4 regions of the Streptomyces sp. NPDC058751 genome follow, and region 1 is predicted to be linked to each of the others. Evidence: riboswitches for the same ligand, from Rfam matches in the RefSeq annotation. Region 1 holds a riboswitch; each other region holds the start of a gene.
What was found. Region 1 has a riboswitch for S-adenosylmethionine ahead of ACFW6B_RS25495 (aminotransferase class V-fold PLP-dependent enzyme). Riboswitches for the same ligand answer to the same signal wherever they lie in the genome.

Region 2: linked by a shared signal. The riboswitch ahead of thrC (threonine synthase) and the one ahead of ACFW6B_RS25495 (aminotransferase class V-fold PLP-dependent enzyme) in region 1 are both predicted to bind S-adenosylmethionine.
Region 3: linked by a shared signal. The riboswitch ahead of ACFW6B_RS03125 (ABC transporter substrate-binding protein) and the one ahead of ACFW6B_RS25495 (aminotransferase class V-fold PLP-dependent enzyme) in region 1 are both predicted to bind S-adenosylmethionine.
Region 4: linked by a shared signal. The riboswitch ahead of ACFW6B_RS24680 (glutathione S-transferase family protein) and the one ahead of ACFW6B_RS25495 (aminotransferase class V-fold PLP-dependent enzyme) in region 1 are both predicted to bind S-adenosylmethionine.

What each region holds. Positions count from the first base shown of each region.
Region 1 is NZ_JBHYPZ010000029.1:43,756-45,946, forward strand. Features, by position in the region: gene trpD (anthranilate phosphoribosyltransferase) at 1-740, shown strand, start outside; SAM riboswitch class IV at 826-942, shown strand; gene ACFW6B_RS25495 (aminotransferase class V-fold PLP-dependent enzyme) at 1,130-2,191, shown strand, end outside.
Region 2 is NZ_JBHYPZ010000018.1:33,987-36,177, forward strand. Features, by position in the region: gene thrC (threonine synthase) at 1-992, opposite strand, end outside; SAM riboswitch class I at 1,010-1,166, opposite strand; gene ACFW6B_RS18310 (glucosyl-3-phosphoglycerate synthase) at 1,372-2,191, shown strand, end outside.
Region 3 is NZ_JBHYPZ010000002.1:214,241-216,431, forward strand. Features, by position in the region: gene ACFW6B_RS03125 (ABC transporter substrate-binding protein) at 1-1,205, opposite strand, end outside; SAM riboswitch class IV at 1,652-1,765, opposite strand; gene ACFW6B_RS03130 (DUF1684 domain-containing protein) at 1,885-2,191, opposite strand, start outside.
Region 4 is NZ_JBHYPZ010000027.1:115,760-117,950, reverse strand. Features, by position in the region: partial or broken gene ACFW6B_RS24690 (amino acid ABC transporter permease) at 1-204, opposite strand, end outside; SAM riboswitch class IV at 719-864, shown strand; gene ACFW6B_RS24685 (putative leader peptide) at 822-968, shown strand; gene ACFW6B_RS24680 (glutathione S-transferase family protein) at 1,085-1,870, shown strand; gene ACFW6B_RS24675 (hypothetical protein) at 1,966-2,191, opposite strand, start outside.

The sequences.
Region 1 (2,191 bases):
CCTCGATCGTGGTGGCCGGCACCGGCGCCAAGGTCGTCAAGCACGGCAACCGGGCCGCGTCCTCCGCGTCCGGCTCGTCGGACGTCCTGGAGAAGCTCGGCGTCAATCTCCAGCTGCCGGTGAAGCGGGTCGCCGAGGTGGCCGAGGAGGCCGGGATCACCTTCTGCTTCGCGGTCAAGTTCCACCCGGCGCTGCGTCACGCCGCCGCGGCCCGCGGCCAGTTGGGCATCCGGACCACCTTCAACGTGCTCGGACCGCTGACCAACCCGGCGCGGGTGAAAGCCCAGGCGGTCGGTGTCGCCGATCCCCGGATGGCGCCCATCGTGGCGGGCGTGTTCGCCGAGCGCGGCAACTCCTCGCTCGTCTTCCGCGGCGACGACGGCCTCGACGAGCTGACCACCACCGGGGGCTCCGACGTCTGGATCGTCCGCGACGGCGAGGTCACGAAGGAGCGCTTCGACCCCCGCGACGTGGGGCTCGGCATCGTCCCGGTGGAGGCCCTGCGCGGCGCCGACGCCTCGTACAACGCGGAGGTCGCCCGGCGCCTGCTGGACGGCGAGAAGGGGGCCGTACGGGACGCCGTCCTGCTGAACTCGGCGGCGGCCCTGGTGGCCCTCACCCAGACCGGCGCGCCGCTCGCCGAGCAGCTCCGCGACCAGATGGAGAGGGCGGCCGAGGCGATCGACTCCGGGGCGGCGAGGCGCACCCTGGAGCGCTGGGTGGCCGCCAGCAACGCCTGATCCTCCCCGGGGAACGCGCGGGACGCAGTCCAGCATCCGGACTGCGTCTTGCGCGCGGAAGATCCTCTGGCAGGATGCTGTACCAGGTCATGAGTGACAGCCATCAGGCCCCGGCCGGCTGTCCGGCAACCCTCCGTCCGTGGCGGGGTGCCCCGGGTGAAGACCAGGTCGTGGGCAGCGAGGCCCACGGCAAGCGCGGACCCCTCCCGCTCTCCGGGCGGACAACCAGGGGTCCTGGTCGTTCGAGGGAGCCTTCTGTGAGCAAGCGAATGCGTTAGGGCGCCGAGCCCCGCCTCCGCACACCCCTTTTCACCTTTTCCCGCGCCGAGCGCCGCCTTCCGGCGGCCGGCTCGCGCGGTGATCCCGCCTGCCTCTCACAGGAGCTCGCCATGTCTGTCTCCACCGTTGCCGCCGACCAGAGCATTTGTGCCCCGCTGCCCGTTCTCGGCCGGGATGTCACCGTCCCGCTCGTCACCGGCGGCGAGGTGACCTACGCGGCCCTCGACTACGCCGCCAGCGCGCCCGCCCTCCAGCGGGTGTGGGACGACGTGGCCGCGTACGCCCCGTACTACGGCAGCGTCCACCGGGGCGCCGGCTACCTCTCGCAGCTGTCCACCGACCTCTTCGAGAACGCCCGCAGGACCGTCGAGGAGTTCCTCGACTGCCGTACCGGCGACCAGGTGGTCTTCACCCGCTCCACCACCGACTCGCTCAACCTGCTCGCCGCGGCCCTCCCGGCCGACTGCCAGGTCTTCGTCTTCGAGACCGAGCACCACGCCTCGCTGCTGCCCTGGCGCGACGCCCGGGTGACCTACCTGAACGCCCCGCGCACCCCGGGCGAGGCCGTCGACACCCTGGAACGCGCTCTCGCGGCCCGTGACCCCTACGGACCGGCCCTGGTCTGCGTCACCGGCGCCTCGAACGTCACCGGCGAGCTGTGGCCGGTGCGGGAGCTGGCCGCCGCCGCGCACGCCCACGGCGCCCGCATCGTCCTCGACGCGGCCCAGCTCGCCCCGCACCACCCGGTGTCGGTCCAGGACCTCGACGTCGACTGGGTCGCCTTCTCCGGGCACAAGCTGTACGCGCCCTTCGGCTCCGGCGTCCTCGCGGGCCGCTCCGACTGGCTGCGCGAGGCCGACCCGTACCTCGCGGGCGGCGGCGCCAGCCGCCGGGTCACCCGGCGCGAGGACGGCGGCGTGGACGTGGAGTGGCACGACAGCGCCGCCCGCCACGAGGCCGGCTCCCCGAACGTCATCGGCGCCTACGCGATCGCGTCGGCCTGCAAGGCGCTCACCGAGGAGGGCTTCGACAAGCTCGTCGCCCGTGAGCGGCACCTGATCCGCACCGTCCGCGCGGGTCTCGCCGAGGTCCCCGAGGTCAGGGTCCTGTCCCTCTTCGGCGACGACGCCCCTCGGGTCGGCGTCATCTCCTTCGTCGTCGAGGGCTGGAAC
Region 2 (2,191 bases), on a different contig from region 1:
GGTCCGTCCGCCGGGTTGCCGATGGCGAGCGACTTGGCGATGGTGTCCGGCTTCTGCGGCCGTACGACGTCGTGGCCGGCCTTGTAGGCGACGGACACCGGGGAGCAGCCCTCGGCCTGGGCGCCGAAGATCTTGTACGGCCTGTCCTCGACGAGTCCGAGCTTGATCAGCTCCTGGAGCCCCTTGTCGATCTTCGTGAGCTGGGAGCCGGAGGCGATCGGCACGACGAGCTGGTCGGGGAGCTTCCAGCCGAGCTGCTCGCAGATCTCGTACGCCAGCGTCTTGGAGCCCTCGGCGTAGTACGGCCGCAGGTTGACGTTGACGAAGCCCCAGCCCTCGCCGGCCGGGTCGCCGATCAGCTCGGAGCAGAAACGGTTCACGTCGTCGTAGTTGCCCTCGATGCCGACGAGCTCGCCGCCGTAGACCGCGGCCATGACGACCTTGCCCTGCTCCAGGTCGTGCGGGATGAACACGCAGGAGCGGAAGCCGGCGCGGGCGGCCGCGGCGCCCACCGCTCCGGCGAGGTTGCCGGTGGAGGAGCAGGAGAGGGTGGTGAACCCGAAGGCGCGGGCCGCTTCGAGGGCCTGGGCGACGACACGGTCCTTGAAGGAGTGCGTCGGGTTGCCGGAGTCGTCCTTGACGAAGAGCTTCCCGGCCTCGACGCCCAGCTCGCGGGCCAGGTTGTCGGCCTGGACGAGCTTGGTCCAGCCGGGGTTGATGTTCGGCTTGTCCGCCACGTCCGCGGGGACGGGCAGCAGCGGCGCGTAGCGCCAGATGTTCGCGGGTCCCGCTTCGATGCGCTTGCGGAGCTCCTCGGCGTCGTAGGCCGAGAAGTCGTAGGCGATCTCCAGCGGGCCGAAACACTCCTCGCAGGCGAAGACCGGGCCGAGCGGGACGCGGTGTCCGCACTCCCGGCAGGAAAGCGCCGCGGCGGGACCGAGGTCTACCGCGTCGGCGGAGTTCGTGGTGCTTGCAACTGTCTGCGCAGCCATGGAGGCGAGGCCCTTTCTCCTCATCTTCCTCACGACGCACTTCGCCGTGAGACGGATTTGGCACCTTCCCTAGCCGGGAGCCTCGCGACGCGATCGACATCGATCGGTACGAGACCGGCTGGAGGGTTGCCGGGGCTTCATCGGGCCGTATCCCTCTGCCCCTCTGGATGAGCGGTATTTGATTGTTGGACTGTTGAACGCGATACGCGCCGACGATCCAGGACATGCGATGGTCATGCGCGTTGTTCAAGACTGTAACCGAAGGCCAGGACAGTTGAGATAGTCGTCCGAACCGCGAGACGAGCCAATCGTTCTGCCGCTGGCCGCAGCGGGGCACGCCGATGACGGCGTGTGATCAATCAGTGAGGAGCCGCAGACGGTGCTGAGAGAAGTCGAAAGCTGGCTGAGCACACGCTCCTGGTCCGTGACCGACCGACCGCTCCACAAGCTCATGGCGGCCAAACGCGTCGCCGGGTCGACGGTCAGCGTCGTGCTGCCCGCGCTCAACGAGGAGGAGACGGTCGGCGAGATCGTCGCGATCATCCGCCACGACCTGATGCAGCAGGTGCCCCTCGTCGACGAGATCGTCGTCGTCGACTCCGGCTCGACGGACCGCACCGCCGCGGTCGCCGCCGCCGCGGGCGCGCGGGTCGTGCACCGCGACGACATCCTCCCGCGCATCCCCGCCGTGCCCGGCAAGGGCGAGGTGCTGTGGCGGTCACTGCTCGTGACCAGCGGTGACATCGTCTGTTTCGTCGACGCGGACCTCAAGGAGTTCTCGTCCGACTTCGTCGCCGGGATCGTGGGCCCGCTGCTCACCGAGCCGGGCGTCGACCTGGTCAAGGCCATGTACGACCGCCCGCTGGCCGGCGGGGGCGGGCAGGGCGGCCGGGTCACCGAGCTGATGGCCCGCCCGCTGCTGAACATGCACTGGCCGCAGCTCGCCGGCTTCGTCCAGCCGCTCGGCGGCGAGTACGCGGCCCGCCGCTCACTGCTCGAACAGCTCCCCTTCCCCGTCGGCTACGGCGTGGAACTGGGCATGCTCGTCGACGCCCTGCACCTGGTGGGCCTGGACGCGCTCGCCCAGGTCGACGTCGGGGTGCGCAAGCACCGCCACCAGGACGGCCAGGCGCTCGGCCGCATGGCCGCCGCGATCTACCGCACCGCGCAGCTCCGGCTGGCGCGCGGTCATCTGATCC
Region 3 (2,191 bases), on a different contig from region 1:
GGCTGGTTCGTGGCTGCGTTGGGAACCCAGTCGACGGTCAGGCGCAGCTTCCTGCCGTCCTTGGAGCGGATGCCGTCGGCGCCCGTCCTCCAACCGGCTTCTTCCAGGAGGGACTTCGCCTTGGCCGCGTCGAAGGCCAGCTCCGGGGCGAGACTGGTGTAGTCGGGAGTGGTGTGCGAGAGGACGCTGGTCGCCGCCCGGGTGCCGGTGGGGAAGACGGTACCGGCGATCTGCTCGCGGTCGACGGCGGCCAGGATCGCCCGCCGGACCCTCGCGTCCTTCAGGACCGGCCGCGTGTTGTTGAACCCAAGACCGAAGACGATTCCGGGGTTGGCCCGCCTCAGGAAGGCGGCCTGACCGCCCTTGAGCGCCGCCTCGTCGGCCCGGCCCACGCTGCCGATCGCGTCCACCTGGCCGGACCGGAGGCTGCCGGCGCGCACACCCGCCTCCGGCACGACCTTGAACACCAGCCGGTCCAGGTACGCCTCGCCCTTCTTGTCCCACCGGGAGGAACCCCAGGCGTAGCCGGGGCGTTTGTCCAGGGTGACCGACTGGTTCTGCACGTACCGCTTCAGCACGAAGGGTCCGGACCCGACCACCCCGTCACTGCACTTCCGCTGCGGGGACCTCTTCACGCTCGCGGACGACTCGATCCCGAGCGAGTGAGTCGAAGTGGCCTGCAGGAACTGGGCGTTGGGCTGCCGGAAGGTGACCTTGACGGTGAGCGGGCCGACCACCTCGGTGCTCTTGACGCCGCTGAGGTAGCCCTGGGCCAGCGTTCCCAGGACACCGAGTTCCGGAACGGCGTCGAAGTTGTCCTTGACCACCTGGGCGGTCAGCGGGGACCCGTCGCTGAAGGTGACCCCCGACCGCAGGTGGAAGGTGAAGGCCGTCGTGTCGGCGTTGACGTCCCAGCGCTCGGCCAGCCACGGCACGATCTTTCCGGTCCTGGGGTCCTGGTCCGTCAGGGAGTCCACGACCTGGCGCACCGAGTAGATCGTGTCGTTGCTGCCGACCTGCTGGGGATCCACGCATCCGGCGTCCGAGCCCACCGCGAAGGTCAGGGTGCCGCCGGAGCGCGGCTTGCCGCCTCCGGCGCCGGGGCCGTCGGTGCCGGAGGCGCACGCGGCCAGCAGCACGCCGGTGGTGACGAGGGCGGTGACCGCCGTCCATCGGGGTGATCGGAAATCCGGAAGTGCTCTCACGGAGGGTTCTCCTCTTGGGGTCGCCGGGCACGGGGCACCGCGCGGGCACGACCGCGCACCGGTGTGCGCGCCCGCACCGGGCGCGGTGCCGGTGCGGGAGCGCTGTGCGGGAGTGCCGTGCGGGAGTGCCGTGCGGACAGGGCCGGGCGGAAGACGGATCGGAAGGACCGGGAAGAAGCGGCAACCGGGCGGGACGCACGCCGCGACGGGTGACCACGGGCGTCGACGGCGGCGGGCCGCACGTACGCAGGTGGTCGACGGGAGGCCCGTCAGCGCCCGGTGGTGGGAAGGGGCGTCAGGCCCGACAGAGGCAGCTGGTCGAGCGCTTCAGATCGATGTGGCGTCGGCGCGCCAGCCGGGAGAACACCACGGCGACGGCGAAGGAGGCGTCGGGGCCACCGGCGTGCCGCATGACGGTCCTCCCTGTTTCCGGCCCCGGTCACGGGGCCACGCGCTTGCGGGGACCGTCACCGGTCCCGCCGGGCTTTCACCTGGAGCACCCCACCGCGCGGGAGGGTTGCCGGTCAGCGAGCCAGGGCTTGACGCTGACACTCAATGCCGTTTCGTGATCGTACGGAGCGCTTCTCGCGTACGTCAATGGCGGGTCCCGACTCCGCCGCGGGGGCCGGGCCGGCCACCGGGACAGCCGGTGGACGCCCGCCCCGTAGGGGAACACGGGTCAGGAACCGCCGCGTTCGCGCGGGATCTTCTGGCCCGCCTCGATCGCCACCGGCAGCCGGTTCTCCGCCGGGGGCAGGGGGCAGGTGGCCAGGTCCGTGTAGGCGCAGGGCAGGTTGGCGGCGCGGTTGAAGTCGAGGACGACCGTGCCGTCGGCGGCGGGCGCCTCGACGGACAGGGTCCGGTTGGCGGCGTAGGTGGTGACTCCGGAGGTCGCGTCGGTGAACAGGACCGTGAGCCCGCCCGGGACGTGTCCGGGGAACGCGGTCAGCGCCAGGGGGCGTCCGCCGAGCTCGAACTCGATCCGG
Region 4 (2,191 bases), on a different contig from region 1:
AGAAGGGTTGGTCACCAGGCCGTGGGCGATCTGGGCGACCAGCACGAGCACGACGGCCGGGACGAGGCGGCGGCCGGGACGCCGGAGCGGAAGGACCCGCTGGGCCGCCGGGGACTCGGGCGCGGCGGGGAGGCCGGTACGGGGGACCGCCTCGGCGGGTGCCGCCGGCCCGAAGGACACGGCGCTGCCGGGAGGTTGACTCATGGAGGGCTCCAGCGGATTCGGACACCCCGGACCGCGAAGGCGTCGGCACCGCACCGAGCGGGACGGCTCGGCGCACGGCGGTGCGCGGGCACACGGGGAACGGGGGCTGGACGGGGAAGGACGCGTCGCGGCGGCGACGGCCGTCGAGGACTCGGAGAGCCGTCAGCCCCGGATCACCGGGAAGTCGATGCCGGCCCGAGTTCGTCGAGGACTCGAGAAGACCGTCAGCATCGGCTGACGGGAGGTCACATGCCCGTACAGAGAGCGCTGTTGACGCGCAGCAGGTCCACGGAGCGGTCGGCGCACAGCACGTCGCGGCCGAGGCGGCGCCATGCGGCGGTCCCCTCGACTGTGCGCATCGCCGTCACCATTTCTTCTCCGGTCCGAAGGAATCCCGCTCGTGCCGCACGTTAGGCCCGCCCCGAAAAGAATGTCAATGACGGTGACCACCAGGTGAGATCGCGCCGTACGCCTTCTTGACGGCACCTCAGAGCGGGCCGAAACTGGCCTGGACGGTCACGATTGTCAGCGCCCACGGTGCGGGTAGAACCCCCTCCAGTGGTCATCGGCCCCGGCCCGCTGGCAGGCAACCCTTCCGCTGCGACGGGGTGCCCCGGGTGACGACCGGGTCCCGCCGGTGCGGCGGGGCAAGCGCGGTCTCGCGTCTCGCGAGCCCTGAGTGGGGACTGGTGGGAATTTTGCCCAGGAGCGGTTTGACGAGGCGCCTGCACATCGATCTGCTGCGTGTCTCCAGCGCTTACTGATCCCTGACCGGTCCGTCGATCCGGACCGGTGCGACCAGTGCAAGTGCAGTCAATCCGCATCCGGCCGCCGGTGCCCACAAAGCGGCGGTGGCTTCCGCCTTCCCCCAGGGAGAGTCATGCCCGAGACAGCTTCGCGCACGTCCAGCACCGTCAACTCGCGTCCCTGTGATCCCGTTCCGCTCCCCTCCGCCCTTCGTCTCCAGCCGGCACCGTCCGCTCTCCCCCACCGTGTCGACAGCCGCATCGGCGTCGGTCTCGCCGGCGGCTTCTACCCCGCCCCCCACCGCTACGAGCTGTATCTGTCGCGGAACTGTCCGCACTCGCTGCGCATCGCCGTCACCCTCGGGCTCCTCGGTCTGCGGGACTCGGTCGCCACCACGCTCCTCGCGGACCCGGCGCGGACACCCGACGCCTTCGCCGCGCTGCGCCGTGCCTACGAGGCCACCGAGCACCACTTCGACGGACCGCTCACGGCACCCGCCCTGTGCGACCGCTGGAGCGGACGCATCGTCAGCAATCACGCGCCCGCCATCCTCCGCGACCTCTCCGGGCTGCTCTCCGGGCACAGCACAACCGGCCCCTCCCCCCTCCGTCCCCCGTCCCTCGCCGCCGGCATCGACGCCCTCCGCGATCTGCTGGACCGCGATGTCACCCCGTCCACCTCGCCCTCGGAGCTCGCGGCGGCCCTGGACCTGCTGGACCGCCGGCTCGCCACGCGGCCCTACGTGCTGGGCGACTCGCTCACGGCGGCGGACGTGGACGTGTGGACGGCACTCACCGGGCTGGGCCGGTCCGACGGACTCCACTCGCGTCCCCGGCTCCAGGAGTACGTGGACCGTCTCCGCGACCACCCGGCCTTCCGGTACGGGCACGAGGTGGTGCTCCCGGCGGAGGGCGTCTGACGCTCCCGCCGGAACCGGCGTGCCGGGCAGGCGGGCGGTTCCTCCCGCGGACGGCGGGCGCCGGGCCGGAGCCACCGGCCCGGCCGCCGTACGGATCACTCGCGCGGAACCAGCAGGACGCTCAGGCCCTTCAGGCTCGACGCCCACTGCCGGCCCTGCTCCAGGGTCTCGCGTCCCGGGCCGAGGATCTGTTCCTGCAGGTACAGCGCCGACTCGCGGAGTTCCTCCCACGGTTCCTGCACCTCGAAGGCACGCCTCGACCGCTCCACGGAGCCGACCAGGGCACGACAGGCCTCCTCGACGTCGGCGACGTTCTGCCCG